Regions from separate parts of the Micromonospora sp. NPDC005203 genome, predicted to be linked through region 4. Evidence: riboswitches for the same ligand, from Rfam matches in the RefSeq annotation. Region 4 holds a riboswitch; each other region holds the start of a gene.
What was found. A riboswitch is a leader RNA that binds a small molecule or an ion and turns the genes downstream of it on or off. The one in region 4 is predicted to bind cobalamin.
Positions count from the first base shown of each region.

Region 1: another riboswitch for cobalamin. It lies ahead of ACFYPM_RS25430 (ribonucleoside-diphosphate reductase subunit alpha); the one in region 4 lies ahead of bluB (5,6-dimethylbenzimidazole synthase).
Region 2: another riboswitch for cobalamin. It lies ahead of ACFYPM_RS24925 (acyl-CoA thioesterase); the one in region 4 lies ahead of bluB (5,6-dimethylbenzimidazole synthase).
Region 3: another riboswitch for cobalamin. It lies ahead of cobN (cobaltochelatase subunit CobN); the one in region 4 lies ahead of bluB (5,6-dimethylbenzimidazole synthase).

Region 1 covers NZ_JBIAKV010000013.1:140,611-148,178, forward strand. Annotated here, with positions in the region: gene ACFYPM_RS25415 (ATP-binding cassette domain-containing protein) at 1-479, shown strand, start outside; gene ACFYPM_RS25420 (FadR/GntR family transcriptional regulator) at 584-1,306, opposite strand; gene ACFYPM_RS25425 (enolase C-terminal domain-like protein) at 1,316-2,710, opposite strand; cobalamin riboswitch at 3,263-3,480, shown strand; gene ACFYPM_RS25430 (ribonucleoside-diphosphate reductase subunit alpha) at 3,676-6,000, shown strand; gene ACFYPM_RS25435 (ribonucleotide-diphosphate reductase subunit beta) at 6,054-7,049, shown strand; gene ACFYPM_RS25440 (MerR family transcriptional regulator) at 7,233-7,568, opposite strand, start outside.
Region 2 covers NZ_JBIAKV010000013.1:23,038-30,605, forward strand. Annotated here, with positions in the region: gene ACFYPM_RS24915 (copper chaperone PCu(A)C) at 1-269, opposite strand, end outside; gene ACFYPM_RS24920 (copper resistance protein CopC) at 334-2,382, opposite strand; cobalamin riboswitch at 2,513-2,727, shown strand; gene ACFYPM_RS24925 (acyl-CoA thioesterase) at 2,924-3,361, shown strand; gene ACFYPM_RS24930 (DinB family protein) at 3,965-4,504, shown strand; gene ACFYPM_RS24935 (hypothetical protein) at 4,614-4,949, opposite strand; gene ACFYPM_RS24940 (winged helix-turn-helix domain-containing protein) at 5,606-5,833, opposite strand; gene ACFYPM_RS24945 (hypothetical protein) at 6,371-6,544, shown strand; gene ACFYPM_RS24950 (helix-turn-helix domain-containing protein) at 6,562-7,131, opposite strand; gene ACFYPM_RS24955 (alpha/beta hydrolase) at 7,209-7,568, shown strand, end outside.
Region 3 covers NZ_JBIAKV010000006.1:215,010-222,577, reverse strand. Annotated here, with positions in the region: gene cobN (cobaltochelatase subunit CobN) at 1-2,871, opposite strand, end outside; cobalamin riboswitch at 3,134-3,263, opposite strand; gene ACFYPM_RS16500 (hypothetical protein) at 3,892-4,227, opposite strand; gene ACFYPM_RS16495 (RNA polymerase sigma factor) at 4,348-4,929, shown strand; gene ACFYPM_RS16490 (hypothetical protein) at 4,922-5,635, shown strand; gene ACFYPM_RS16485 (hypothetical protein) at 5,862-6,227, shown strand; gene ACFYPM_RS16480 (metallophosphoesterase) at 6,247-7,059, shown strand; gene ACFYPM_RS16475 (hypothetical protein) at 7,080-7,568, shown strand, end outside.
Region 4 covers NZ_JBIAKV010000011.1:165,028-172,595, forward strand. Annotated here, with positions in the region: gene ACFYPM_RS23445 (hypothetical protein) at 294-473, shown strand; gene ACFYPM_RS23450 (hypothetical protein) at 470-688, shown strand; gene ACFYPM_RS23455 (hypothetical protein) at 685-852, shown strand; gene ACFYPM_RS23460 (hypothetical protein) at 973-2,622, shown strand; partial or broken gene ACFYPM_RS23465 (vitamin B12-dependent ribonucleotide reductase) at 2,628-2,933, shown strand; gene bluB (5,6-dimethylbenzimidazole synthase) at 2,989-3,615, opposite strand; cobalamin riboswitch at 3,644-3,765, opposite strand; gene ACFYPM_RS23475 (bifunctional 5,10-methylenetetrahydrofolate dehydrogenase/5,10-methenyltetrahydrofolate cyclohydrolase) at 3,839-4,738, opposite strand; gene ACFYPM_RS23480 (RNA polymerase sigma factor) at 4,971-5,540, shown strand; gene ACFYPM_RS23485 (CU044_5270 family protein) at 5,559-6,524, shown strand; gene ACFYPM_RS23490 (FAD-dependent monooxygenase) at 6,601-7,568, opposite strand, start outside.

The DNA.
Region 1 (7,568 bases), on a different contig from region 4:
TTGCCGCCAACCTGTACCTCGGTCGGGAGATCCTGCGCTCCGGGCCGCTCGGCCGGCTCGGACTGCTCGACAAGCGCGCCATGCGGCAGGGTGCCGCCGCGGCCCTCGACGAACTGGGCGTGCGGATCCCCCGGGTCACCACCCCGATCGCGATGTTGTCCGGTGGGCAGCGACAGTGCGTAGCGGTGGCGCGCGCGATCATCTGGGCGACGAACGTGGTCATCCTCGACGAGCCGACCGCGGCGCTCGGTGTCGTCCAGACCGGGCGGGTGCTCGACGTCGTCCGACGGGCTCGTGACGCCGGCATGTCGGTGGTGTTGGTGAGCCACAACATGCCGCAGGTGCTCGAGATCGCCGACCGCGTCGAGGTGCTGCGGCTCGGCCGGCGGGCGGCCCGGCTGCGCGCGGACGAGGTCACCACCGACGACCTGGTCGCGGCGATGACCGGGAGCACCGGCGGAGAGCGGGACGAGCGCTGACCTCGTCGGCCGGGGCGCGCGCGATCACGTGATCGAGGGCGCGCCCCGGAGCCGTCGGGCCGTGGGTGGCCGCGCGGCGCGCCGCCGTACGCCGAGGTGGTTGCTCAGAACCGGGTCGGCTCGACGTTGGCATCACCGTCGGCGGGTTGCCCGTACAGCGATTCCTCCACCCCGATCAGGTGGTTGGCCATCCGGATCCGGGCACGCTCCGGGTCCCGGGCCACCAGGGCTTTCAGGATCGCGACGTGCTCGTCGTGGGTACGCCGGTCCGCGCCCTCCTCGTGCAGGCTCCGCCAGAGCCGCCCGCGCAGGGTGCGCCCGGCGAACGCCTCGATGAGGCCGACGAGCACCGGATTGTCGGCGTGCACCGCGATGATCCGGTGGAAGGCGATGTCGATCTCCATGATCCGTTCGTGCTCCTGCGGCGACCGACCGGCGATCCGCGCCGCCTCGTCGAGCAGTTCGCCCGCCTGGGCGAGGGCCTCGTCGGTGATCCTGGTCGCCGCCAGCCGGGCGGCCTCGCACTCCAACAGCCGCCGGACGATGTGCACGTGCCGTGGGTCGCCCTGGCCCTGGAAGTCGACCACGAAGCCCATCGGGGCCAACAGTTGCGGCGCGTCGAGGTTGGTGACGTAGGTGCCGTCACCCTGGCGGATGTTGACGATGCCGAGGATCGACAGAGCCGACATCCCCTCGCGCAGCGAGCCCCGCGAGACACCGAGCGACTCGGCGAGGTCCTTCTCGATGGGCAGCCGGTCCCCGGGCTTGAAACGCCCTTCGAGGATCATCCGTTTGATGCCGTTCACCACCTCGTCGGTGCGCGACATGACATCCCCCTAGCGGCCGGCGGGGGTGGCCGTCCCACCCGCGATCACGTACGGCTCCGAAGATGACACCGTAGTCGGGTCCGTCGCCGCCCAGTAGCCGCCGTCGGGGAACCGGTAGAGCTCGACCGACTCCTGGCGCATCCGGGTGGAGTAACCGGGCTGACGGGGCAGGACGTAACCGCTGCCCGAGCCGGTGTCCGCGATGATGCACGGGTCGGTGAAGTGCTCGTGCAGGTGGTCGACGAACTCGGTGACCCGGTTGGTGAGATCTCCCGAGATCGCGACGTAGTCGAGCACCGACACGTGCTGGACCATCTCGCACAGCCCGACACCGCCGGCGTGGGGGCACACGGGGATGTCGAACTTCGCAGCGAGCAGCAGCACGGCGACGATCTCGTTGATGCTGGCCAACCTGCCGGTGTCCAGTTGACAGAAGTCGATGGCCTCGGCCTGGAACAACTGCTTGAACATCACCCGGTTGTGGCAGTGCTCGCCGGTGGCGACTCCGATCGGAGCGACGGCGCGGCGCACGGCGGCGTGGCCCAGAATGTCGTCGGGGCTGGTCGGCTCCTCGATCCACAGTGGCTCGAACTGCGCCAGGGCCTTGACCCACTCGATGGCCTGACCGACGTCCCACACCTGGTTGGCGTCGATCATCAGGTTGCGGTCCGGACCGAGGATCTCCCGGGCGATGCCGCACCGGCGGATGTCGTCGTCGAGGTTGGCACCCACCTTCAGCTTGACGTAGCCGTAGCCGGTGTCCACCGCCTCCTGGCACAGCCGGCGCAGCTTGTCGTCGCCGTAGCCGAGCCAGCCTGCCGAGGTGGTGTAGGCGGGGTAGCCGGTCCGGTCGAGCTCGGCGAGACGGGCCGCCTTCGTGCTCTCCTTGGCGCGCAGGATGGCCAGTGCCTCGTCCCGGGTCAGCGCGTCGGACAGGTAGCGCAGGTCCGCGATGTCGACGAGTTGCTCGGGGGACATGTCGACGAGCAGCCGCCACAGCGGTTTGTCGGCGACCCGGGCGACCAGATCCCACGACGCGTTGAGGACGGCGGCCAGCGACAGGTGCACGACACCCTTCTCCGGGCCGAGCCAGCGCAGTTGGGAGTCGGAGGTGAGCAGACGGTAGACCGCGCCCATGTCCGCCGCCATCGTCGCAACGTCGACGCCGACGAGGCGCTGTGCCTGGTGGACGGCCGCCGCGACGACGATGTCGTTGCCCCGGCCGATGGTGAAGGTCAGGCCGTGGCCCGCGAGTGGCGCACCGCTGCTGTCGACGCCGTCGGTGTGCAGGACGACGTAGGCCGCCGAGTAGTCGCCGTCCTTGTTCATGGCGTCGGAGCCGTCAGCGGTCAGGGAGGTGGGGAAGCGGACGTCCTCGACGGTGACGGCGGTGATCTGCGGCATGCGCTCCTCGCCCGGTTAGGCTAAAGATCAGATGATCTCTGGGAGTATACGGAGGGTCGATCCGACGCGTCAACGACGTCGATCCGTCGGGAATCGAAGACATCCAATGTTTCTTCGTGCTGGAGATTCGTCGGTGTGCGGTCCCCGTGATCGCAGTACCCGGTCCGCGAGCGCTGAATGCGGTGGTGGCGACATTCGCCGCGCTGGTAGGCACCTTCGACGGGTGGCACCTCGTCCTCGACCCGGGCACTGCTGCGGCACCGCCGGCCCGATGAGGACGGTGGTGCGGGATATGAGGAGTGGCCCAGAAGATTAGATGTCCACTCCGGATAGCTGCATTGACGCCTAATTATGGGTAGGGATCTTTACATCTAAAGACTTAATACATCACACCTTTCCGGATGTCGACACCTGTTCGTGTGCCGCGCCGCGCGGGTGTCGGTCCACCGCGCCCCGGCGTGGTCGGCGTGGTGGGTGACGACCGTCACGGAGGCCGCCGTCAACACGCCCGAGACCGACATGTGGGGTGTGACAACCGCAGCGTCCCTATATATGGTGTCGAACGCAGCTGGTTCGGCCGCTCATCCGGAGTGGTCGAGGTAAGAGGGAACCCGGTGGAAATCCGGGACTGTCCCGCAGCGGTGAGTGGGAACGACAGCCGTCAGAAGCACTGGGCCACGAAGCGGCCTGGGAAGCGACAGCCAGTAGGAGACCGGCCAACCCGGTCGTGCCCACGAGTCCGAAGACCTGCCAGCGCGCCGCGTACCCGCACCCGGGTGGGCGGCGGTCCGAGGCCGCGTGGGACGGCCGACGCCACCTGACCCACGCCGTGCCGGCGTGGCGTCCGTCGGTGTCTGTCTCCACGCGTTCGAGGGGCCATCAGGTCTCGAACTCGCGAGGAGTGAGTGGTGACAGTCACCGAGGTAGTCCCGGTCCGCGGCGACGCGGCCGTGCGGCGCACGCCGATGCAGGTGCGCAAGCGCAACGGCACCACCGAGTCCGTGGACGTCAACAAGATCGTCCGTGCGGTCGAGCGGTGGGCCGACGACCTGGCCGACGTCGACCCGATGCGGGTCGCCACCCGCACGATCAGCGGCCTGTACGACGGCGCGACGACGGCCGAACTGGACCGGCTCTCCATCCAGACCGCCGCCGAGATGATCGGTGAGGAACCGCAGTACTCGCGCCTCGCCGCCCGGCTGCTGTCCGGCTACGTCGACAAGGAGGTGCGTCGACAGGGCGTCACCTCGTTCAGCGCGGCGATCCGGATCGGCCACGCCGAGGGCCTGATCGGCGACGACACCGCCGTGTTCGTCGCCGCCCACGCCCCGATGCTCGATCACGCTGTCGATCCCGACGGCGACCGACGATTCGAGTACTTCGGCCTACGCACGGTGTACGACAGGTACCTGCTGCGTCACCCCACCAGCCGGCTGGTGCTGGAGACCCCGCAGTACTGGCTGCTCCGGGTGGCCTGCGGGCTGTCCCAGACGCCGGACGAGGCGGTCGGCTTCTACCGACTGATGTCGAGCCTGGCCTATCTGCCCAGCTCGCCGACACTGTTCAACTCCGGCACCCGACACACCCAGATGTCCTCCTGCTATCTGGTCGACTCTCCGCGCGACGAGTTGGACTCCATCTACCAGCGGTACGCCCAGGTCGCCAACCTGTCCAAGTTCGCCGGCGGCATCGGCATCGCGTACTCCCGGGTCCGGTCCAGGGGTGCACTGATCCGCGGCACCAACGGGCAGTCCAACGGGATCGTGCCGTGGCTGCGCACGCTGGACGCGAGCGTCGCCGCGGTCAACCAGGGCGGCCGGCGCAAGGGCGCGGCCTGCGTCTATCTGGAACCGTGGCACCCGGACATCGAGGAGTTCCTGCAACTGCGGGACAACACCGGTGAGGACGCCCGCCGCACCCACAACCTCAACCTGGCCAACTGGATCCCGGACGAGTTCATGCGCCGGGTCGAGGCCGACGAGGTGTGGTCACTGTTCGACCCGCACGAGGTACCCGAGCTGCCCGACCTGTGGGGGGAGCGGTTCGACGCCGCGTACCGGCAGGCCGAGGCGCAGGGCCGCCACGTGCGGCAGGTCCCGGCGCGAGAGCTGTACGGCAAGATGATGCGCACCCTCGCCCAGACCGGCAACGGGTGGATGACCTTCAAGGACGCCGCGAACCGACTGTGCAACCAGACCGCCGAGGACGGCAACGTGGTGCACCTGTCCAACCTGTGCACCGAGATCATCGAGGTGTCCAGCGACGCCGAGACCGCCGTGTGCAACCTCGGCTCGGTGAACCTCGCCGCGCACCTAACCGACGGCGGCATCGACTGGGAGCGGCTGCGCGCCACCGTCCGTACCGCCGTGACCTTCCTGGACCGGGTCATCGACATCAACTACTACCCCACCGAGCAGGCGGCGGCGAGCAACCCCCGCTGGCGGCCGGTCGGGCTCGGGCTGATGGGCCTGCAGGACGTCTTCTTCGCGCTGCGGCTGCCGTTCGACTCCCCGGCCGCACGGGAGCTGTCCACCCGGATCAGCGAGGAGCTGTACCTGACCGCGCTGGAGACCTCCGCCGACCTGGCGCGTCGCTTCGGCGCGCACCCGGCGTACCCGCAGACCCGCGCCGCGCGGGGCCACCTCCAGCCGGACCTGTGGGGTGTCGAGGGTACGCAGACCGCGCGCTGGGACGCGCTGCGCCAGCGGGTTGCGACGGACGGGCTGCGCAACTCGCTGCTCGTGGCGGTCGCGCCGACCGCGACCATCGCCTCGATCGCCGGGTGCTACGAGTGCATCGAGCCGCAGGTGTCCAACCTGTTCAAGCGCGAGACCCTGTCGGGGGAGTTCCTCCAGGTCAACACCGCTCTGGTCCGCGAGTTGAAGGCCCGCGGTCTGTGGACCAAGCGGATCCGCTCGGCGATCAAGCGGGCGGAGGGATCGGTGCAGGACATCGCCGAGCTGCCGGCCGGCGTCCGGGAGTTGTTCCGCACCGCCTGGGAACTGCCGCAGCGGGCGCTGATCGACCTGGCCGCCGCCCGCGCCCCGTTCATCGACCAGTCCCAGTCGCTGAACCTGTTTCTGGCCGCGCCGACCATCGGCAAGCTCTCCTCGATGTACCTGTACGCCTGGAAGGTCGGGCTGAAGTCCACGTACTACCTGCGCTCGCGGCCCGCCACCCGGATCCAACAGGCCACCGTCAGTGCTGTCGCACCCGTCGCCGTCGCCGTCGACGCGGAGGCGCTGGCCTGCTCGCTGGAGAACCCCGAGTCGTGCGAGGCCTGCCAGTGACCGCCACCGACGCCCGTACCGCCGCCGCCACCACCGACACGAGGACCACGCACATGCTGCTCGACCCCGGGATGGACCTCACCCTGCGCCCGATGCGCTACCCGCACTTCTTCGACAGGTTTCGCGACGCCATCCGCAACACCTGGACGGTCGAGGAGGTCGACCTGCACGCTGACCTCGCCGACCTGGACAAGCTGTCGCCGGCCGAGCGGCACCTGGTCAGCCGGCTGGTGGCGTTCTTCGCCACCGGCGACACGATCGTCGCCAACAACCTGGTGCTCAACCTCTACCAGCACGTCAACAGCCCCGAGGGTCGCCTCTACCTGTCCCGGCAGCTGTTCGAGGAGGCCGTGCACGTCCAGTTCTACCTCAACCTGCTCGACACGTACGTGCCCGACGAGACCGAGCGCTTCGAGGCCTTCGCCGCCATCGAGAACATCCCCTCGATCCGTCGCAAGGCCGAGTTCTGCTTCCGCTGGATCGACTCCCTGAACGACCTGCGGGAGCTGCGGACCCGGAACGACCGCCGGACGTTCCTGCTCAACCTGATCTGCTTCGCCGCGTGCATCGAGGGGCTGTTCTTCTACGGCGCCTTCGCGTACGTCTACTTCCTGCGCTCCCGGGGCCTGCTGCACGGCCTGGCCTCCGGCACCAACTGGGTGTTCCGCGACGAGTCGATGCACATGGCGTTCGCGTTCGACGTCGTCGACACCGTCCGCGCCGAGGAACCGGACCTGTTCGACGACGACCTCGCCGACCAGGTGCGGCAGATGCTCGTCGAGGCCGTCGAGTGCGAGGTGCAGTTCGCCGAGGACCTGGTGGGCCACGGGGTGCCCGGCCTGACGCTGGCCGACATGCGGGAGTATCTCCAGCACGTCGCCGACCGCCGCCTGGTCCAGCTCGGCATCGCCCCGCACTACGGGTCGAGCAACCCGTTCGGCTTCATGGAGTTGCAGGACGTGCAGGAGCTGTCCAACTTCTTCGAGCGGCGGGTGTCGGCGTACCAGGTCGGGGTGGAAGGCACCGTCGCCTTCGACGACGACTTCTAACGACGGCGGCCCCGTGTCTCCCGCGCGGAACGCCCCGCCCCCCGTCCCCGCGATCTTGCACTTTCTGTCGCGACATAAGAGGGCATTGCGCGCAAATCGGCGACTGAAACTGCAAGATCGGCGCGGACGGGGGGCGGTCCGGTCTCTTCGAGCACGGGGTTGTGGCGAGTTCGACGACGACTTCTAGGCGGCGACCGATCCGGGGGCCTCGCGTCGCTTGGTGAGCCACCGCATCACGTGCAGCGGGTGCGACGCCGGGTCCGGAATCGGATGGAAGACGTGTTCGACCTCGCCGTCGGCGATGATCAGCGTCAACCGCTCGTAGAGCGTCATGTCGCCGGCGGTGCGGGTGGGCAGCCGCAGTGCGGCGGCCAGGGTCAGCCGCGGGTCGGGAATCAGCGGGTACGGCAGCCGCAGCCGGTGTGCGAGTTCCCGCTGGTACCCGGTCGACTGCGCGGACAGGCCGTACACCCGGGCCGCGCCGGCCGCGCGGAGCTCCGCGTGGTGGTCGCGGAACCA
Region 2 (7,568 bases), on a different contig from region 4:
GTCGTGGCGCTGGTCAGCGTGACATCGCTGTCGCCGTCGTTGACCAGGGTCCCGAAGGCCGCCGTCATTCCCTTGTCGGCCGCCTTCACCCACGGGTCACGAATGCCGAGCACACCGGCGTCCGGGTTGGCCGAGGCCGACGCGGACGACGTGGGCTGCGCCGCCGACGGAGAGTCGGACGAGCCGCAACCCGCGGCGCCCACCGCCAGGACGGCGGCGGCGAGGACGGTGGCCAAGCGGCGTGAACCGAGCGGGTTGGTGCTGCGCATGTGTTCTTCCTCCGATGATTGCTGCTGGCTGGATGGTCGGCCGCAGCGGGGAGAAAGTTCCGGCTCAGGGCACGTTGATCGTGTACTCGGCGGTGTGCACCTTGCCGGCGACCTGGAAGTCGAAGAACGCCCGGTACCGGCCCGAGCTCGGTGCGGTCAGCCAGAACTTGACCGACCCGTCGACCAGCTCCGGCTCGGGGTGGACGTGCACGTACCCGAGGTCGCCCTCGCGGACGACGACCAGGTGCCCGTACGCGCCCAGGTACGGCTCCAGCTGCACGGGCACGGTCGGGTCGGCGCTGACCTTGAAGTGCATCGGCGCCGTCACCCCCACCGTCGGGGTTCCGGTCATCGACACCGCGTACGGCCCGGCCTTCGCCTGGGCCTGTACCGGCGGCAACGCGGTCGGGGTGTGCGCGCCGGGCACGGTGTGGTCGACGCCCAGCACGAGCGGAATCTGCGTGTCGTTGGTCGCGGTGACGGAGAAGTCGGCGTAGACGCGGTAGCCGCCGGGCCGGGCCAGTGTCAGGGGTACGCTCCAGGTGCCGTCGGCCGCCATCGTCGGGTGCAGGTGCTGGTAGCCGGACAGGTCACGGCCGACCACGATCAGGTGCAACGGCTTGTCGTGGACGACCGCGAAGCGGGTCGCCGGTTGCCGGTCGGTCCCGACGATGCGGAACCGGTAGTCCGCGCGTACCCCGGGCGGTTGGGACCGCTCCAGTGGTTGCAGGGTGTAGCCGCCGGCGCTGACCGTCGTCCCGGTCGCCAGCGTCTCGCCCGTCGCGCCGTCACCCCGATGCGTGTGCGGCCCGGTGCCCGCCGGATGTTGGTGCCCGTCGTTCGCGGAGCCCACCTGCCCCGCGGCGGGCGGACCGCCAGCGGGCTGTCCGGCGGTGCGGCTCGCCGGGTTTCCGTCGCCGGTCCCGATGCGGGCCAGCCCGAAGCCGGCCAGTAGCGCGATCACCAGCCCGCCGACGAGCAGGGCCAGGTGGGTGTTGCTCAGCCGGGATCCGGGCGCCGCGGCGGTGAGGTCCGGGTCGGGTCCTGGTCCGGGCTCGACCGTCGGCTCGCCGTCCGTACCGGCGACGGTTTGATCGGTCGGCGTCGGATCGACCGCGACGCCCGTGCGGGCCGTGACGACCGCGTTGCCCTTGCCTGCCGCCGGCACGGTGGTGGCCCGCCGCTTGTCGCCCGGAGTCGGCGCGACGACGGTCTTGCGACCGTTGGCCTTGCCACCGCCGACGGTCTTGCCGCCGACGGCCTTGCCGCCGACGGCCGGGCCGGTGCCGGCCCTGTTCGTGGGACGGGCCCCACCGCCGCGTCGAGCGTAGCTCGCCGGCGAGGTACGGCCCCGGCCGGTGGGTTTGCGGGTGGACGCCGATCGGCGACGCCAGACGATGTACGCGGCCACCGCCCCGGCCGCCGCGACCGCCAGCGCCCAGCCGGCCCAGGCCAGTGCTCCGGGACCGCTGTCCCCGGTCGACCCGGTCGACGGTGCCGCTGCGGCCGGCGGGGTCGACGCGTCGTCCGCGGTGGTCGGCACCGCCGAGGCCGGCCCGGACGTGTTGTGCTGCTCGGTGGCGGCCACCAGCGCCGGGTCCGGCTGGGTCGACGGCGGGCTCCACCCCTTCGGCGCTGCGGCCACCCGCCCGTCGTAGCGGAAGGTCAGGGTGCCCCGCACGGTGTCGCCGTCCGAGGCGACCGACAGGTAGCTCACCGAATACTGGCCCTTCGCGGGCAGGTGGGCGACGGTCACCACCGCGGGGAACCCCGTCGTGTACTCCCGTGGCTCAAACTGCCCGTTGACCAGGAAGTACTCCCGTACCGGCTTCTTCAGCGGCTTCGGCTCGCCCTGCGACCAGCCGTCATCGACCCGGGTGCCGTCCGGGGCGGTGACCGTGAAGAACGCGTTGGCGGCGGCCTTCTCGGTGAAGTGGAGCCGCACCGCCGTGAACGGCTCGCGCACGGTGGAGCCGCCCGCCGGTGTGGACTCGGCGAGGGTCCCGTGAGCTGCGGCGGGTTGAGCGGACGCGAGCAGGGCGACCGCCGAGGCGAGGAGGAACGCGAGGAGGCCCGAGACCACCCGCCCGCAAGTCTGGGGGAGACGACGCATCTGGATATCCTCACCCTCGCGAGACTTTTTTCAAGAGGTGGCGATCTTCTTCCTCCAACGACAAAAGTTGAGGACGAGGTCGCGGGTCGCCGCAGCGGGACGCCCCGGGTGGACACATTCCCTGGCCAGCTATGCTGCCGACGGCGCTGGTTCGCCCCGTCGTGACCGGCTGGGCGTCCTAAGAGGGAACCCGGTGGAAATCCGGGGCTGCCCCGCAGCGGTGAGTGGGAACGACCGCCGTCATCAGCACTGGGCCAACGGCCTGGGAAGCGACGGCCAGTAGGGGACCGGCGCGACCGGTCAGGCCCGCGAGTCCGAAGACCTGCCGGCGCCGCGTACACAACCGTGTGCGCTGCCGTCGGCCTCGCGGGTGGGCTGAGCGGGTGACGGGCCGTGTGTGTGGCGCACGGCCAGGTCCTCGTCAGCGCGTGTCCGCGACCCGGCGGTGTGGTTTCCCGAGGGACGGACTACCGCTGTGCACGACACCACCACGATCGCCGGCCGAGCGCCGTCGGCGTCGCACCTGACCCTGTCGCAGATCATGGACCAGCACCACACCAACCTGATGGGTACGGTGCACGGCGGCCGGATCCTCAACCTCATCGACTCCGTCGCCGGTGTGGTCGCCGCCCGGCACTCCGACGGGCCGGCGGTGACCGCCGCCATCGACGAGACGGCGTTCCTGCGCGCGGTGCGGGTCGGTGACGTCGTACACGTCGACGCCCGGATCACCTGGGCCGGCCGCAGCTCGATGGAGGTCGCCGTCAAGGTGACCGCCGACCGGTGGGACCGGGCGGTGCCGCCCACCGACGTGGCCACCGCCCACCTGGTCATGGTCGCCATCGACGACGACGGTCAGCCTCGTACGGTGCCGCCGCTGCTACCGGAGACCGACGGGGACCGGCGACGGTACCGGGAGGCGGAGATCCGCCGGAAGCACCGGCTGGCGCTGCGGCGCGCGCTGCTCGACGACGGCTGACGCGCCCGTTGTGGCGGTGGCCTGGTCCGAGGAGCCCGCTCCACCGTCGCCGGCAGGCCGGGGCATGCCCGGATCACACGCGGGCATACCCCGGCCTCGTCGCATTGCTGCCGCTCGCCCTGGCGTCCGGTAGGCGTCACGGCGCTCTTGACGCCGGATTTGGTAGTGGCAGCCGGATACCCTGCTCGATAACCGACCGGGGAGAGCCAATGGGCCTGTCAAGCCGTGAGTGTCCAGACTGCAGACGACGGGTCAAGGAGCCGTTTCAAGAGACAATCACCGGCCGCAGGGTCTGCCCTGACTGCGCCAACGCCCTCTTCATGGGCTCTGCTGCCGGCGCAATCACGGGGAATGTCGGCTCCGGGTACGGCGTCTGGGCCATGCTCATGCGCAAGATCCGGCGTTCGTCTGAGCGGCGATCCGAGTGACGACCAGGACGACTGTGCCCGGACGTCCATGAACTCCGGTGGACCTCAAGGCAGCTCAATCGGTGGTTCCTGCGGGACGAAGGTGTCAAGCATCGCCAGCGATGCGCGCCGACGTCGAAGTTGGTCCACCGCAACTCACTTGACCGGTGTGATCCGCCCGCGGTGTGGTGGCGCCGTGAGCAAACTGTGGACCGCCCCCGAAAATGACCCCAGGACCTTCGGTCAGCCCGTCGGCGAGAAGGCGACCTACCGGGAGTACCTCGGCAACTACCGCCTGACCATAGAGATGAAGTGCGACGGACTGGACGCCGAGCAGCTCGGCCGACGCGCGGTACCGCCCAGCACCCTCAGCTTGCTCGGCCTGGTCCGCCATCTGGCGCAGATGGAGAACCAATGGTTCCAGCGTGTGCTGCAAGGGCGAACCGACGCACCGTGCCTTTACCAGCACGAGGACGACCCGGATTGGGACTTCGGGGGCGCGCTCCCCGACCCGGCCGTGGTGAAGGACGCCTTTGCAACCTGGAAGGTCGAGATCGCCAAGGCGGACGAATGGCTCGACGCCCTCGACGAGGCCGACCTGGGCCGCGAGGTGCTTGTCGACGGTGGCAGCCACGCCACGCGCGACGTGGTTGTCCACGTGATCGAGGAGTATGCGCGGCACGCTGGCCACGCCGACCTCCTGCGCGAGTGCATCGACGGGCGAACCGGCCTGTGACCCACCAGGACGGTGGGTCAGCATGAGGACCGCCGTCAGGATGCAACCTCACCGTGAGTTCAGCCGATGCTTCAGGGCAGTTCGGAGGGCCGTGTTGGTTGCCTTGGGGTCAAGGAGTCCGTGGCTTTGGCGATACGTCGGGCGCATCCATGTGGAAGACCGCCGATGGCTGGCTAGGTCGCCATCCCTCAGTCAGAGCCTTGCGGACGACTGCCGCGACCGTCGACGGTAGAACAGGGACGGGCGGGCCGCCGATCCAGTTGCTCGGATGGTCCTGAGGCATGCTGACCAGCAGCACGCCGCCCTTGCAGTCGGCTTGCTCGATGGCGAGGGTAAGGGGCCGCTCGCAAAGCCCTTGGGCGTAGGTTGGCTTCCCGCGCACTCGCCACCGGTAGACGATGTCGTCGACCGTGATGAGCCTTGCGCCCTTCTTGGTCAATGCCATATCAATCGCCTCGCGGTCAGCTTGTCGGGTGCCGGCAGCTAAACACGGTGCCTCGGGCCGTGGGGCGGGCACACAGGGGGCACAAGACACCGCGAAACGTCGTCAGCAGCGAACAACTATGGGAGCCTGAGACGCCTTCTCGGCAGGTGTCGGATAGCATCGCCGCTGGTAGCGCGGTAGCGGCCCTTAGTTCCGCTTCAACATCTGAGTCAGGAGTTCCTGGCTCGCACGAAGTCCGCGTAGTCCTCCCGGGCAACCCCGTGGTTGACCCAGCGATCCGGCGACGCCCCGGTCGTTCGCTGTGCTAATTCCAGCGCTTCGGCCGGGTCTTCAACGTGACCGATCAAGCGGCCAGGCCCGGGTCGTCCTCGCCGTCTGGGTCCAGCGACGGGAACACCGACAGGTCCCGGCGGTTCTCGTCGTCCAGGTCGACACGTTGTAGCCCTCTTGCCAGGGCCAGATGGACACCCAGCGGATGCCTTCGTCGCCCGCAACCACGACGGGTCCGAGGAACTGCTCGACCGCCTTCTTGCGGTGCAGCGCGCCAAGGAGGAACGACCTGCTGAGGTATCGCACCCTCGGAGGTTGACCGCGGACCGATCCGAACAGTGCGCTCAGAACTTGCAGGCGTGAGGTCGCCGCTGCGGCGGCTGGTTCTACGGAGAAATTCGCTCGGCGACGAAGACGCCAACGCCGGGAAGAGTCTCGGTCATCCCTTTGATCCGTAGTACCTGCATGGCGCGGTCGATCACCGGCTCGGTGACCCCGTAGTGCTCGATCAACTCGCGCCGACTGGGCAGCTTGGAGCCGGGCTGGAACTCGCCGGACTTGATGCGTTCGGCGAGGTCGTCGGCGATTTGCTCGTAGCGGTAACGCGGTGGCACGTGACTCTCCTCGGTTGGCAACACGAGTAGACCACTTCGGGCATCCACGCCTCCAGATTGCTCCGGCACAAGGAGACAGCAGTGCTCCCTTCGGCATGGGCAGGGCAGATCCTGGCGCGAGCGGGGGAGGCGAGCCGGTGAAGCGAGTGTCGTACGACGAGTACGTGCTGGCGGTGGCGCTGACTTTCGCTCGCCGTCACCGGCCCGTGTGGTCCTGGCGACACTGGCGGCGCATGTGTCGCTGCGGAGGCGAGCTGCCATGCCGAAGCCACCACCGCATTCCGATCGACCGCGGTCACTGGCCCAGCCAGGACGGCCCGCCGTGACCACTCACCACCCGATCAGGCCGGCCTGGACGTGTGGCGGCTGTGCGGGGGAGTGGCCATGCCAGACCCGGCGTCGAGAGTTACGAGCGGAGTACGACTGTGCCCCGGTGTCACTGGCCCTCTACCTGGCGGCTCAGCTCGTCGACGCGACCCAGGACCTGGCCCACGTTCCCGCCGGACACCTGCACTACCGATTCCTCGGCTGGACGCGGTGAGCATCCTGCGTCCGGGTGACGAGAAGTTCCACTACAGCGACGGCTCGCACAAATGGATCCCACCGGACCCGGACTACGACCAGGAGGTCTGGGACGAGCAGGTCCGCCAGCACAAGCACGGCCACCTCCGGAACGAGCGCCCGAAGGTCCGCCTCCAACGCCTCGTCTGACCCCAGCGATGCCGCAGTTACTCGCTCAAGGGCCGGGTGGCTGTGGCCGACTCAGGTGGCGTCGATGGCGTGTCCGGTACGACGACGAGGCTGACGACGCGGCGGGTCCGGCCGGCGCGGGTGTTGCCGGTCCGGCTGACGACGGCGTGTTCGATCTCGGCGACCATCGTGGCGAACTCTTCGTCGGTGAGCCAGACGGCGGCCTGTCGGTAGACCACGCCGTCGCGGTGGGGGTCGGCGTGTTCATGGGCGAGGTAGCGGTCGAAGTCGCCCAGCAGTGACGCCACGAACGTGGTGTAGGCGCGTCGGTGATCGTCGAGGGTCATCGCGGCCCGGGCGGCGGGGCTGACCGTGCCCTGGTCTTGGCGTACCCGGTAGCTGCGCTCCACCGTGCCGCGTACTCGCCGCTCGTCGACCACCTCCAGCACGCCCGCCTCGACCAACACGGCGATGTGCCGGTACATCGTCGCTGGAGGGACGTCGGGTAGGCGCTCGCGCAGCTGTGTGGTGGTCAGCGGGTCGGTGTCGAACAGCGTTTGCAGGATGCGCATCCGGACGGGGTGCAGGAGAAGGTCTGCGGTTGCCATGGACCCATCTTCCCACATACGATAATGTTCCCACGCCTGATAATGTTCGCAGGGCTGAGAATAATAGGAGGTCACGCATGACGGATGTCGACATGACGGCTATCGCGGACGACGGACTTCCCCTGGTCGGCACGCTGACTCTGCCCGTCGGCCCTGGACCGCACCCGGCTGTCCTGCTACTGCACGGCTCCGGGCGACTGGATCGCGACTCCAACACCGCGCGCCTCCGGATGGAGCTCGGACCACCACTGGCCAGCAGGCTGGCAGACGCCGGGATCGCCACGTTGCGTTACGACCGGCGCGGTGTCGGCGCCACGGGCGGCGATTGGCGCGCGACCGGATTCGCCGCCGGTCGGCACGACGCCGCCGCCGCGCTACGCGCCCTCGCTGCCCGACCCGATATCCGGACGGAGGCCGTTGGCGTGCTCGGGCACAGC
Region 3 (7,568 bases), on a different contig from region 4:
CTCGTCGAGGGCGGCGACCCGCCGCACGGCATCGTCGAGGAGCGCCACCACGTGTGGGAACGCGTCGCGGAAGAACCCGGAGATGCGCACGGTCACGTCGACGCGCGGCCGGCCCAGCTCGGCGGTCGGCACCACCTCGATGCCGGTGACCCGCCGCGACCGGTCGTCCCACACCGGCCGGCAGCCCAGCAGCGCGAGCACCTCGGCGATGTCGTCGCCCTGGGTGCGCATCGCGCTGGTGCCCCACACGGTCAGACCCACCGAGCGGGGGTACGCCCCGGTGTCGGCGAGGTGCCGGGCCAGCAGCGAATCCGCGAGGGCCACCCCGACGTCCCAGGCGTTGCGGCTGGGAATGGCCTTGGGGTCGACGGAGTAGAAGTTGCGGCCGGTGGGCAGCACGTTGACCAGTCCCCGGGTGGGTGAACCGGACGGGCCGGGCGGCACGAACCGGCCGTCGAGCGCCCCGAGGGTGTTGGTCAGCTCGTCGGTGGTCCGGTCCAGCCGGGGCACCAGCTCGGTGGCGGCGAAGTGCAGCACCGCGGCGACGTCCGGGATCGACTGGCCGGTCACCTCGGCGACCACCGCGTCGACGGCCTCGGCGTCCCAGCCGAGCGTCTCCATCCCGATAACCAACCGCCGGGCGAGGGCTTCGATCAGGTCGACGGCGTCGGCGGCGGTGCCGGCCGGCCCGTCCACCACGTCGGTCAGCGCCGTGGGCACCGCCAGTCGTTCGCCCGGTGCCGCGAGCAGTTCCTGCTCGTCGAGGGAGTACGCGACGGCGAGCGCCTGCCGCAGGCCGGGCAGGGCTCGGGCGCCACCCCAGATCTGCGGGGCGCGCAGCACCGCGAGGACCAGGTTGACCCGGGGCTCACCGGTGGGCGCGTCGGCGAGGATGTGCAGCCCGTCGCGGATCTGCACGTCCTTGATTTCGCAGAGGTACCCGTCGAGGTGCAGCACGAAGGTGTCGAAGTCGTCCGCGTCGGGCATCGCCTCGGCGTGCAGGTCGTGGTGCAGCTCCGCCGCGCGGACGAGGTCCCAGATCTGCGCCCGCACGGTGGGCACCTTGGCCGGGTCGAGGGCCTGCACGGTGGCGTACTCGTCGAGCAGTTGCTCCAGTTTGGCCAGGTCGCCGTAGGTTTCGGCGCGGGCCATCGGCGGCACCAGGTGGTCGATGACCACGGCGTGCGCCCGGCGCTTGGCCTGGGTGCCCTCGCCGGGGTCGTTGACGATGAACGGGTAGACCAGCGGCAGGTCACCGAGGACCGCGTCGGGCGCGCAGTCGGCGGCCAGGCCGAGGCCCTTGCCGGGCAGCCACTCCAGGGTGCCGTGCTTGCCCAGGTGCACCACGGCGTCCGCGCCGAAGCCGCCATCCGCGACCGGGGCGGCCAGCCAGCGGTACGCGGCCAGGTAGTGGTGACTCGGCGGCAGGTCCGGGTCGTGGTAGATGGCGATCGGGTTCTCCCCGAAGCCGCGCGGCGGTTGGATCAGCAGCACCACATTGCCGAAGCGCAGCCCGGCGAGCACGATGTCCCCGCCCTCGGTGTAGAGCTGGCCGGGCGGCTCACCCCAGTGTTCCCGGATCCGCTCCCGCAGCTCGGCCGGGACCTGGTCGAACCAGCGCTGGTAGGTCTGCCCCGGTATCCGCGCCTCGGCGGCGGCCAACTGCTCCGGCGTGAGCCACTCCACGTCGTGACCACCGGCGGCGATCAGCGCGTGGATCAGCGCGTCACCGTCGTCGGGCAGCGCCGCGTCACCCAGGTCGTAACCGGCGTCGGCAAGCGCGGCGAACAGCCGGACCGCCGACACCGGGGTGTCCAGCCCGACGGCGTTGCCGACCCGGGAGTGCTTGGTGGGGTACGAACTGAGCACCACGGCGATCCGCTTGTCGGCGTTGGGCACGTACCGCAGCCGGGCGTGGCGCACCGCAATCCCGGCGACCCGGGCCGCCCGGTCGGCGTCGGCCGCGTAGACCGACAGCCCGTCGGCGTCGATCTGCTTGAACGAGAACGGCACGCTGACGATCCGGCCGTCGAACTCGGGGATGGCCACCTGCATCGCCGCGTCCAACGGGGACAGCCCGGCATCGCTGCCGGCCCACTGCTCGCGGGTGCTGGTCAGGCAGAGCGCCTGGATGATCGGCACGTCCAGGGCGGCCAGGGCGCCGACGTCCCAGGCGTCCTCGTCGCCGCCCCCGGAGGCGTCCGCGGCGACCGCGCCACCGGCGGCCAGCACGGTGACCAGCAGCGCGTCGCAGCGGGCGAAGAGCCCGAGCGGGCCCGCGCCCGTGGTCAGCCCTCGCAGCGAGCCGCAGAAGATCGGCAGCGGGTTGCCGCCGGCGTTGTGGACCGCGTCCGCGAGGACGTCGACGAAGTCGGTGTTGCCGGCGAGCGCGTGCGCCCGGTAGAAGACGATCCCCACGGTGGGCCGCCGCGGGTCGTTCGGGTGTTCGCCATGCACGCCGTACGCGGCGGTGGGCGCGGGCGGGGCGAACCCCTCGCCGGTGAGCAGCACCGTGTCGGAAAGGAACCAGGCGAGCTGCCCGAGGTTGTCCGGCCCGCCCTCGACGAGGTACGCCAACGCCTGGGTGACGACCCCGGACGGCACTGTGGAGATGGCCATCAGCTCCGCGTCGGGCAGCGCCTCGCCACCCAGCACGACCGTCGGCACGCCGGTGGCGAGCACCGCGGCGAGGCCGTCCGGCCACGCCTGCCGACCGCCGAGCAGGCGTACGACGACGAGGTCGACCCCGTCGAGCAGGACGGGCACCTCGTCGGCGGCAACCCGCGCGGGGTTGGCGAGCCGGTAGTCGGCGCCGCTGGCGCGGGCGGCCAGCAGGTCGGTGTCGGCGGTGGAGAGCAGCAGGATGCGCACGGCGGGCTCCGGAGAGTGACGCCCGGGCCGCTGAGGGAGGCGACCTGGACGAAGCGGGTGGGTGCGGCGTCAGCCGGTACGACGGCGCGGCCGGACTCACCGACGCGGGCGTCGGGGCCGGTCAGCGCCGGGCGCTCAGGTCAGCGGTACCGGAAGCCAGCGGCCTGGAGCGCAGTGTGACGATGATCGTCGATGAATGAGACGCCGTGCGTCATCGGGTCCTCCTCGGGTGTCCACGCCCTGGGGTACATCCCGACGGCCGAAGTATCCTGGCTTCCGGATCGACGCTCTCCCCCGGCCTTCCAACCGCAGACACACGGTCGTGACTCACGAGGGGGGATCGCTCCCCGGTGACAGTGGCGGGACCGCGTCGGAATCGCACCGACTTCCTTCACTGCCGTCAGGCCGCGAATGCTGCCACACCCCTCCGCCGCCGGTCAACGCCGACCCGACGTCGCCGAGCGGGCGACATCCATCGAAAGTCAGCAATGATTGCGTGCGAAGGAGCCCTGCTTCGCCGGCGTTAGGTCAATGTGTCGCGTCCTTTGCTCTGCTTCAACCGATGCACCAGTAAGTCGTCGCATCGTTGCGCCGGTTGAAGCAGAGCAAGGGACGCGCGCATGTCCCCTGGCCTGCGCCTATCGTTCGGTGGGACGGTGGCATCGGCGCGGTCACCTAGGATCGGTGATCACTGGCTCAACGTCCGCGATCAATCTCGGGGGTCGACCACCATCAGCGCCGCCCGATTCTTCCACCTCGCCGGTCGGGTCTGACTCCGTCCTGGCGGCTCGGACCCGGACGCGGTCCAGGCCGGCGTCGCCGTCGTCGCCGACGAGCGCGGCAGTGTGATGATCGACGCTCGGCAGAGCCCCGGGCACGCCCGGGAGATCCAGGCCACGCTCGTCGCCGCGGGCCTTCCGCGGCCGCGCTGGCTCGTCTCTGGTACGTCTCCAGCCAGGCCGAGCCGATGACACATGAGCAGGCACACTCGGTCGTCGAGGCCACCTGAGCCGACCGGCCTCAGCGGGCGTGGCGTTCCGGATGGGCCCGGCTCCACACCCGCATCCGTTCCGGATAGCCGGTGCGGCCCGCCTCGTACAACGGCACCGCGTGCTTGCGGGCGATGGCCCCCGCGGCGCGGGGCGTGCCGGTGCGGCGGCGGATCCACTCCCCGTCGTGGGCGATCGCCACCACTGTGGTGTCCGTCGCGGTGGTCTCCGGCTCCAGGTAGAACTCCACCCCGTGCCGGCTCGTGACGAACGCCTCCAGCGCGGCGAGGTCGTCCCGGGTCGCCTCCCGGTCCAGCTTCGTCGGGGTCGCCTCGACGCCCCGTGACCGGCGACTGAACCAGCTCATGCCCCACCCCTTCCCTCGACGCCCTCCAGTGCAGCACCGAATCCTGGCAATACGCTGCACGCCGGGTGGGAGACAGCTGACCCGACCGGGGGTTGGAACCCACCGAGCGTGGGCGGTGTCATGAGTGTGACCCGAACGGAGGTTCCCCTGGACGACGACGCGCTCGTCACCCGCGCCCGCTCCGGCGACCTGGCGGCGTACGACCTCCTGGTCGCTCGGCACACCGCGTCCGCGTACCGGACGGCGGCGCTGCTCGGCGCGGGCTCGGACTCCGAGGACGTCATCCAGGAGGCGTTCGTGAAGGCGTACCGCAAATTGTCCCGTTATCGGGGCGAGTCGTCCTTCCGGTCCTGGTTGCTCGCGATCGTCGCCAACGAGACCCGCAACCTGCACCGGTCGCGCGGCCGCCGCGACGGTCTCGTCCTGCGCGCCGCGGCGGCGGACCCGACGGCGGAGACCGCCGAGGACGGCGCGGTGGGTGCGGTCCTCGCCGGGGAGCGCCGCGCCGCGCTGGTGCGGGCCCTGCGGCAACTGCCGGTACGCGACCGCGAGGTGATCGTCTGCCGGTTCTTCCTCGACCTCAGCGAGGAGGAGACGGTGGCGGCACTGGGCTGGCCCCGGGGCACGGTGAAGTCGCGCACGTCCCGGGCCCTGGCGAAGCTTCGCGGCCTGCTCGACCGGGAGGAGGTCCGGCATGGGTGACCTCGAACGGGAACTGCGGGACCTGTCCGCCTGGCTGGAGACGCCCGAGCCGCCCGACGTGCGCGCCGAGGTCCGCGGACGGCTGCACCGGCCGGTGCGGCGGTGGCGTCCGCTCGTCGCGGCGGCGCTGGCCGCCCTGCTGCTGGTGGCGGTGTTGCCGCCGACCCGTGCCGCCGTCGCCGATGCGGTGACCGGGCTGCTGCGCTTCGCCGGTGTCAGCATCGCCGTCGCGCCCGCGCCGACGGTGCCCGGTGGCGTCGCGTCGCCGTTGCCCGGGCAGCGGGTCGCCGGTCTGGACGAGGCACGACGGGCGGTACGGTTCCCGATCCGTCTGCCGGCGAAGCTGGGTCCGCCCGATCGGGTGCTGGTCGCCGACCCCGACCCCGCGGGCACCTGCCGGGTCGCGACGCTGCTCTACGACGGCGGCGCGCTGCGCGTCGACGCGTTCGACGGTCGCCTCAACCTGTCGTTCCACAAGGAGGTCATCCCGCCGGGAGCGGACTGGGTCGAGGTCAACGGTGACTTCGCGGTGTGGGTCGACGGGCCGCACGTGCTGTCGTACGTGGACCGTTCGGGCGTGGTCCGCAAGGAGAGCGCCCGACTTGCCGCCTCGACGCTGATCTGGCAGGACGCCGACGTCAGCTACCGGATCGAGGGCGCCGTCACGAAGACCGAGGCGATCGAGATCGCCCGCTCACTGCGCTAGGAACCGGACGGGCGCGGCCGGTGTCCTGAAGATGAGGTGAGTCGTCGACACGTACCGGAGGGTCGAGATGGTTTCATGGGGCAGGTTGCTGCTGGCGGCTTCGGTGGTTCTGCTGGCGGGGTGCGCCGCCGACGGTGGGTCGGCCGCGCCGACCCGCGCTGCTGCCACCACCGCGAGCGCCGGGAGTACGGCGAGCGCCGCGACGGGCTGCCATTCGCCTGTCGAGATGGAGTCGCTGCCCGACTGGGCGGACGCCGGATTCCACGGGACCAGCCGGGGCCCGCACGTCTTCGGCGCGAAGGGTGACATCGTGGCGGTGCTGTTCGCTCATCCGCTGCGCCTGGTACGCAGCGACGGGTCGAACAACAAGATCCTGTGGGTGGCCCGCGCCGCCACGACGTCAGCCGACCCGACGGCACCGGCGACCCTGGTGATCACCGCGACGCTGGACGGCACCGACACCAGGGTGACCCGAGAGGTCGCCGGCGGGCCGGGTCCGTCGATCATCGACATGCCGCAGGCCGGGTGCTGGCATCTCGACCTGCGCTGGTCCGGGCACACCGACACGATGGACCTGGTCTACGCCCGCTGAGCTACGTACCGTGGCGGCCATGGCGACTCTGCTCGACGGCATGACGCCGCTGTACGTGGCGGCGGACATCCACGGTCACCGGTCGGAGTTCCGGGAGGCACTTCGCGAGGCTGGACTCATCGACCATACCGGCCACTGGACCGGGGGCGGCGCGCGGTTGTGGTTGCTCGGCGACTACGTCGATCGGGGCCCGGACGGTGTCGGCGTCATCGACGACATCCAGCGACTCGCGGTCTCCGCGCGTGCGGCGGGCGGCCACGTCGGGGTGCTGTTGGGTAACCACGAGGCGCAGTTGCTCGCCGCGCACCGGTTCGGCGCCAGGCCCGTCGCCGGGTGGAACGAGCCCGACGGGTTTCGGGGTGGCTGGGCCCGGTTCGGCGGACGTGCCGAGGACCTGCGCCAGCTGACGCCGCAGCATGTCGAGTGGATGACGCGACTGCCCGCCGTCGCGGTCGTCGACGGGTTCCTGCTCGTGCACTCCGACACCGCCCGGTACCTGGAGCTGGGGTCCAGTGTGGCCACCGTGAACGCGGCGGTCAGCGTGGCTCTCGGCTCCGACGACCCCGCGGCCTGGCTGGACTTCTGCGCCCGGATGAGCGACCGGGGCGCATTTCGCGACGCCGTGGCGACCAACCCCGACGACCCGGTGTCGACGATGCTGCGCACGCTCGGGGGCACCGTGCTCGTCCACGGCCACAGCACCCTCACCAAGCACTTCGGTGTGGCGCCGCAGGACGTCGCGGTCGCGCTGCGGTACGCCGACGACAGGGTCGTCGCCATCGACGGCGGCATCTACGAGGGCGGCCGGATCCTGCTCACTCGACTCCGCTGATCCTGGCTAGGCTGCCCGACGTGCTGAACGACGTGCGGACGGCGGCCCGCGACAACGCCGAGTGGTGCGACATCGTCTGCGGCAGCCACGGGCTGGCCGGCCGTGCCGACGCCGACGCCTGGTCGGTCCCCCACCGGTCGCCGCCGTGGTATCCGGACGCGGTCACCCTGCGATCGGGCGTCGACGCCTGCGCCCTGCTGGCCCGCATCGACGTGGGGCCCGGCGCGTCGGTGAAGGACAGCTTCGCCGACCTCGACCTGTCCGGGTACGGGTTCCGAGTGCTCTTCGACGCGCAGTGGATCCACCGGCCACCGGCGGCGCCACCGGCCGACGAACCCCTCACCCCGGTCACCAGCGCCGACGACCTGGCGGTCTGGGCGGCGGCCCAGGGCGGTGGGGAGCTGTTCCGCCCCGCGCTGCTGGCCGACCCCCGGGTGCGGGTGCTCGCCCGCCACGACGACCAGGGTGTGCTCACCGGCGGAGCGGTGCTCAGCGGCGACGGCCCGTAC
Region 4 (7,568 bases):
GCGTGGTCATCGCTGGATGCCGCGACACGCCGCGAAGAGGTTCCCAAAATAGGAGTCCAACTTTAACGTGGTTGTACTTCCAAAATAGGAGTCCAAGTTTGGGGTCTCATGGGATCGCACGTGCCGTACGACGACTACCTGCTGGCGGTGGCGCTGACTCTGGCTCGGCGGCATCGGCCGGTCTGGTCGTGGCGACGGTGGCGGTGGGTCTGCCGGTGTGGAGCTGAACTGCCGTGTCGGGCCAGGCACCGCATCCCGATCCGGCGAGGCCACTGGCCAGGGGAGGAGCAGGAGTGACCGAGGATCAGGTCGAACGAATCTTGTCCGTGCACCTGCCCGGCCTTGGCGGGCTTTGCGCTGGCTGTCGCTGGTGGTGGGAACGGCTGTCCCCGTACCCCTGCTATCAGGCGGAATGGGCGGCCCGCTGGCACGCCCGGTCGGTCACCCGGCGCTTCCTGGATGGTCTGTCGTGACCACCCACGGCCCGGTCCTTCCGGTGTGGACCTGCGGCGGCTGCGACGCGCACTGGCCCTGCCGGACCCGGCGCACCGAGCTGCGTGCCGAGTTCGACCGCGCACCGGTGTCGTTGGCCCTCTACATGGGGTCGTACCTGGTCTGGGCGGCCGAGGACCTGACCTGGGTGCCCGCCGGGCTGCTGCACCGGCGCTTTCTGGGCTGGGTCCGGTGAGTCTGATCCGGCGGGGCGACGAGCGGTTCCACTACAGCGACAACTCGCACAAGTGGATCCCGCCCGATCCGGACTACGACCAGGAGGTCTGGGACGAGATGGTTCGGCAGCACCAACGCCAGCACTTGGAGGAGATCTCCCTGCGCAGGACGCCGCGCCAATGAACCGTGATGTGGTCGAGGTGGTGAAGCCGTCCCAGCACCTATCGGAAACTGCCTTGTCCTTGAGTGGCAGGCCCTGCAGGATGCCAACATGATCGAGAGAATCGAACCTGCCGCCAACCGGTGAAGCGCTCCGAAGCCCGCGTGCTGGGTGCCGGGCCCTTCCGCGAAATCGGCCAGCCCCGCGTCACCGCCAATTCCCCCAACGGTGATCTGATCGCGGTCGGTGGTGATCTTGGTTGGCCGCAATGGCACGGCCGTGACATCGGTTGCGGCTCGGGGCCGCATCCGCTGGCGGTCTACCGGACCGACGACCTCACCTGCGTCCACCAGGTCACCGCTCGCTGGCCGGTCCACAGCATCGCCTTTCATCCAACTCTGCCCCTGGTGGCGATCGGCACTGGCTCCTACGACGGCGGGTGGTCCTACGAGGGCGAGTTGCTCCTGCTGGACCTGACCGCCGGTATCGCCGTCTCGTTGCTGGAATATCCCCGCGAGGTGCGAAGAGTCGCGTGGCGAAGCCCGCAGATGCTCGACCTGGTGCTGGCCATCCCGTGTGACCCGGACGAGCAGCGGTTCGGCACTACCTCCCTGGCGTGCTCGATCAGCCGCGATGACTGGGACCGAGCCGTCGTAGGCATGCTGCAGATGCCTTATGGCGAACAACCGGTCCCGGACGAACCTTCGATCGATACGGCGGCGGCAGTCGCCACTGTCTCGCAACTCTGCCGCCGACGCGGCCAGGTGTGGGCGGCCCGACGGGGCGTGTGGGCAGTCGAGGCGCTCGCAGATGGCCGGATCCTCACCGCACTGGAGGGTGTCGGTCTTGAATGCTGGTCGGGGACATCTGCGGAGTTGCTCTGGCAGGTACCAACCGATCGCACGGGTTATCAGATCCGCGTGCTGCCGGGCGATCGGACGGCCCTGGTGTTGACACAGGTGCCGCGCCGGTACGGGGGTGGGCGGTCGACCCAGGACCCGAGCGGCGTGCTGGAGATCGATCTGGACGACGGCACGGTCCGCAAGACCCACGAATCGTCCAATCCCGCACTCCTGGTTGGCAGGATCGATGGCTCGTGGGCGCTTCGCGACACCGACCATGACAGGCGCAGCAAAACAGCCGGAGAAGTCACTTTCGGGCCGCCCGCTGATGCTGCGGCCACCATCCAACTCGGCCCGTACGACCTTTTCAACCACTTTTTTGACATCCGCTACGCACCGGATCTGCTGTTTCTTCAAGGCCGGAGGGGCGAGCCCTGGCGCGACAAATGGGTGGTCGCTGTCGACGTGCCAACGGGACGGGTCCGGCAGCTCTTTCCGCTGGAATGGGATACGTTGCGAGGCGGCCACCTGTTCGGTGGCGTCGGTGCGTACCTGGACGACCGGGCCGGGCCGTCGCTCGTGCACACGGGCGCGGTGCACAACGGCGGGGGAAGACTGCCGGGAAACGCCGTCGTGGTCCGCCGCCGGTATCTGACCGGTGAGCTGCAATGGATCTTCACCGCCGATCGGGAGGCCACCGCCCTGGACGCCGACGACACTTTCGTCTACGTCGTGTTCAACACGGGGGAGCTGGTCGTCCTGAGGACCGAGGACGGCAATGTCCACGCGCGACATGAACTACGGATCGCCGGCCACCCGGTTGTACCCCTCTCGCTGAGGCGGATAGATGTCGGCCGCCTGGCGATCGGCACCCTCGACGGCCAGGTGCTTGTCGTTCCCGTCCCGGCGGCTGTAGGAGAGGTCGCGGGGCGGCGTGTGGGTCAGGCTTGAGCGAACAGCGGGCCGCCCAGTTGCGGGCCGAGGCCGCCGCCGTCACCGGCGCGGAGCTCACCGCGATGGCGTCGTCCGCGCCGGTGGAGACCCCGGCCAAGCCGGAGGCTGTCGCCCAGCCGGCCCAGGAGATGGCCGACGTGGCCGCCGCCAAGCCGGCGCCGAGTGTGGGTTCCAGCACCGAACTGCTGGAGGCCGTGATCGGCAAGGCCGCCGACGCGCCGCTCTGCTTCACCTGCGGTACGAAGATGCGCCCCGCCGGTAGCTGCTACGTCTGCGAGGGCTGCGGCTCCACCAGCGGCTGCAGCTGACACGTCAGCGACGAGCCCCGGGCGTTCGCGCGCCCGGGGCTCGTCCGTGTGCTGGTCACTCGGACCAACGGTCGTGGTGTATCACCGACGACAGCGGACGTCGCTGACGCCAGCCGTGCCGCTCCAGGTCCGGCGTCTGCTCCAGATGGGTGACCGGGCCGAGGCAGAGCCACGCCACCGGGCGGACGGTGGCCGGGATGCCGAGCAGATCGCGTAGGAACGGCTCCCGGTAGAACGAGACCCAGCCGACCCCGAGCTGCTCGGCGGTTGCGGCCAGCCACAGGTTCTGGATCGCCAGACAGACCGAGTAGAGGCCGGCGTCGGTGATCGCGTGTCGACCGAGTACGGCCGGCCCACCCCGCTCCGGGTCGTAGGTGACCACGACCGACAACGTCGACTCTCGTACGCCATCGATCTTAATCCGGGCGAAGCGTTCCGCCGCCGGACCGTCGAGAGTGGCCGCGAAAGTGTCCCGCTCCCGCTCTACGTGTCGGTGGAACTCCTGCCGCAGCTCTGGATCGCGGACCAGGATGAAGTCCCAGGGTTGGGAGAGACCGACGCTCGGTGCGGCGTGCGCCGCCGTGAGGATCCGATCCAACGTATCCGCGGGGATCGGCGCCCCGGTGAATTGGGCACGTACGTCCCGGCGGCGGTGGATGGTCTCGTAGAGCTCGTTGTTCACGGCAGGCTCCCGCTGCGCTCGCGCCCCTGACGGGGCGATGACGCGAGGCCGGTCTTCGGACCCCGGTCACCGCGGCGGACCCGTGCCGGACTCACACCGGCTTCCCGATTCTCCCCACTCGCGCGGGGCACCTCGCAACGTCTGTGCCACCGCGCACCATAGCGGCCCCCACGAACCTGGGACTAACCCCGCCATGAATGCGCGGTTGGCGCAGCGGTGCGGGCTACTGGCTCGCTCGCTCGGCCGCGCGTACGGCGTTGCGGAACAGCATCGCGACGGTGGTTGGACCGACCCCGCCGACCCGGGGCGTGATGGCGCCGGCGACCTCGGCGCACGCTTCGTCCACGTCCGGCAGGAGACGCCGCCCTTCGTAGCGGACGCCGGCACCGATGACGACGGCGCCGGGCCTGACGTGCTCAGGCCGCACGATCCGGGGTACGCCGGCGGCGGCGACGAGGATGTCGGCGCGGCGGGTGTAGCGGTCCCAGTCGGGCACGCCGGTGTGGACGACGGTGACGGCGGCGTTGGCGGTCGGGCGCTTCTGGGCGAGCAGCATCGCCAGGGGACGGCCAAGGGTGGCGCCGCGACCGAGGATGACGACCTCACGACCGGCGACGGGGATCTGGTGGTACGCCAGGAGTGCTTCGATGCCGGCGGGGGTGCACGGCAGCGGGCCGGGCAGGCCGACGGCGAGACGCCCCATGTTCAGCGGGTGCATGCCGTCGACGTCCTTGTCCGGGTCGATGGTCAGCAGCGCCGCGTCGTAGTCCAGATGCCCCGGCACCGGATACTGCACGAGCAGTCCGTGCACGGCGGGATCGGCGTTGAAGCGGGCGATGGCCTGGTGCAGCTCGGCCTGGGTGACGGCGGCGGGCAGATGCACGTGCGGGGACGCGAACCCGAGCGCGACGGCCTGGCGCTGCTTGATGGCGATGTAACCGGCGCTGGCGTCGTCGTCGCCGACGAGAATGGTGGCGAGGCTCGGCGTGATCCCGCGGCTGCGGAGTGCTGCGGCAGCGGCGGCGGTCTCGGCCAGGACGGCTTCGGCGACGGGAGCACCCGGCAGGAGCCGGGCCGGGCCCGACGAGGTGTGGTGTTCGGTGGATTCGCTTGTCGTGGTCATGACGGTCCCTCGACGCGGGCGCCCAGGCGGTCGACGCCCGCGAGAGGCTCCCCGATGGTTCCACCATCCCCGTGCCGCCAGTCGCCGGTGCCTCGATAGTGCCCCATCACCAGGGCGACTGCCCAGCTGACCGGCCGTGCCGCCTCGGGCGGGGCCCACTCGCCCGGGGGTTTGGTAACACCAGCGGTCCGGCTGACGAAGAAGAGGTGTGAGTGACGAGAGGGGACAGCCTGTGCGTGAGCCCAGCGAAGCGGGGGGTGACATCTCCGGCATCGGGGCCGATCCGGTGGCCTTCGAGGTCTTCTACCGGCGGCACCTGGAGGCGGTGGGCCGGTTCGTGGCGCGGCGGGTCGACGACCCGCACCTCGCCGCCGACCTGACCGCCGACGTGTTCCTCGCGGTGATCGAGTCGGCGGACGGCTACCGGCCGGACCGGGGTAGCCAGGTCGGCTGGCTGTACGGGGTGGCCCGCAACGTCATCGGCGACGAGCGGCGTCGGGCGGCCCAACGGCTGCGGGTGACCGGCCGACTGGCCGGACGACGGGACCTGGGTCCCGATGACATCGCCCGCATCGAGGAGCGGATCGACGCCGAGTCCGTGGCCCGCCACACCTATCGGGCGCTGAGCGAGCTGCCCGAGGGCACCCGAACGCTTGTCGAACTCGTCGCCGTGGACGGCCTCAGTGTCGCGGAGGCGGCGACCGTGGTCGGGATGTCCCCGGTCGCTGCTCGGGTCCGCCTGCACCGTGCCCGTCGCGTCGTCCAGGCCGTGCTCGCCCGTCCGGCCACCACCCTCGCCTGATGAGACGGAGCTGACATCATGAACAAGATCGAACAGTCGACCGAGGGTTTCGAGGAGCAGCTCCTCAGAGACCTGACCGCCCACGTCGCTCGGCGGGCCGAGGTGGCTTCGGCGACCCGCGCCGCCGGACTCCGTACCCGGTTCCCGCGCGGTTGGCGCCTGGCCGGAGCGTTCGGACTGACCGTCGTCCTGACCGCCGGCGCGCTGGCGGTCCAGACGATGGGGGTGGGCGACAGGCCGCCGCCCACGGCAACCGCGTCGGAGATCTTCCGGATGGCGGCCGACGCCGCCCGGCAGCAGCCCGAGCTCACCGCCCGACCCGACCAGTACGTCTTCACGGAATCCCTGGTGACGCTACGGGACGAGCCGGCCAGCGGCCCGTACCGGACACATCGGACCGAACTGTGGCAGTCGGCCGGCGGAGTCGCGTACACGCAGGCACGCTATCGACCGGAGACCGATCCGAACGGGTGGAGCGAGGTGCAGGTGCTCCGCCTCGATGATCCCGGGGATCCCGACCGGCAGCTCGACGCCTTCCAGTCGCCCGCGTACCACGGCGACCTGCCCACCGATCCGGACGAGTTGCTCCGATACCTTCGGGACCACCCGGTCGACCTGCACCTCCCCGAAGGAGCCGATGAGGAGGCCGTCTACGGGGACGAGAGCATGGTGTACACCACCGCGCGGATGATGCTCCAGGGCTACGTGCCGCCCCGAGCGCTGGCGGCGCTGTTCGAGTTGTTGGCGCGCGAGCCCGGGGCCGTCGTCATCTCTGGCGACGTGGTGGACGCCGCCGGTCGGCATGGGGTGGCGATCCGGATGCCCGGCGTGATCGGCGGTAACGAGGACTTCCTCTTCGACCGGGACACCCACGTCTTCCTCGGCCGCCGAGGGTCGGTGGTGCGCGACGGCAAGGAGTCCCTGGGACTGGCTTTCGCGCTACTCCGCATCGCCATCGTCGACCGGCCGGGCCAGCAGCCCTGAGCAGTGCCGGGCGGGTCGCCGATCAGGAGGTCACGCGAGAAGACGACGGGAAGGGGCAGCGCCGCGTGCGGGCGGTTCAGGGCTGGGCGAACAGCGGGCCGTAGTTCGAGCGGAACATCTGCTCACCCAGGCGGCGCATCACCAGGTCGCGGAGCGCGGGCGGGAGCCCGGTGGCCCGGTCGCGGCGGCGGGTCTGGCTGAGCACCCAGTCGGTACGCGGGCGTCGCCGCGCCTCGTACCCGCGCAGGGCTTCGGCGATGGACCCGGCGGCGGCCAGCGACGCGGCGAGCACGACGCCGTCCTCCAGTGCCATCGCCGCGCCCTGGGCCATGTTCGGCGAGGTGGCGTGGGCGGCGTCACCGATCAGCAGCACCGGCCCCCGGGACCAGGCGTCGAGCACGACCTCCTGGTTCGGCCCGGCGTACAGGGTGCTGTCGTCGTGGTCGAGGGCCTTGAGCATGCTCGCGACCGGCTCGGTGAACGTCGCGGCCACCTCGTCGCGCCAGCCGGGTCTGTCGACCACCGGGCCGTCGTTGTAGTAGCAGTACGTCTGCTCGGCGCTGATCGGGATCGTCAGGAACTGCCGACCACGCCCCAACTGCACCGACCAGACCGGCTCGGCGTCGATCCGGGGGGCGATCCACCGGTACGCGTACTGGCCGAGGTCGCGGGCCGCCGGAGCGTCGAAGGCGAGCCGCCGGACCGTCGAGTTCACCCCGTCCGCGCCGAGCACCAGGTCGTACCGTTCGATGTTGTGGTCGTCGAACTCGACGGCGACCCGGTCGCCCTCCTCGGCCATTGCGACCGGGTGGCGGCCCCAGCGGATCGGGGTGTCCCGGACGCCGGCGAGCATCGCCCGGTGCAGGTGTGCCCGGGGCAGCGACACGCACGGCCCGACGCCCCGCCACAGCGCGGTCACGTCGATGTCGAAGAGGCGGCCCCCGCGCTGGTTGGCGCTGCGCTGTCGGGTGATCTCCACGGCGACGTCGGCGACCGGCTCCCGCAGACCGAGTACGGCGAGCATGCGGGTCGCGTTGCCGGTGA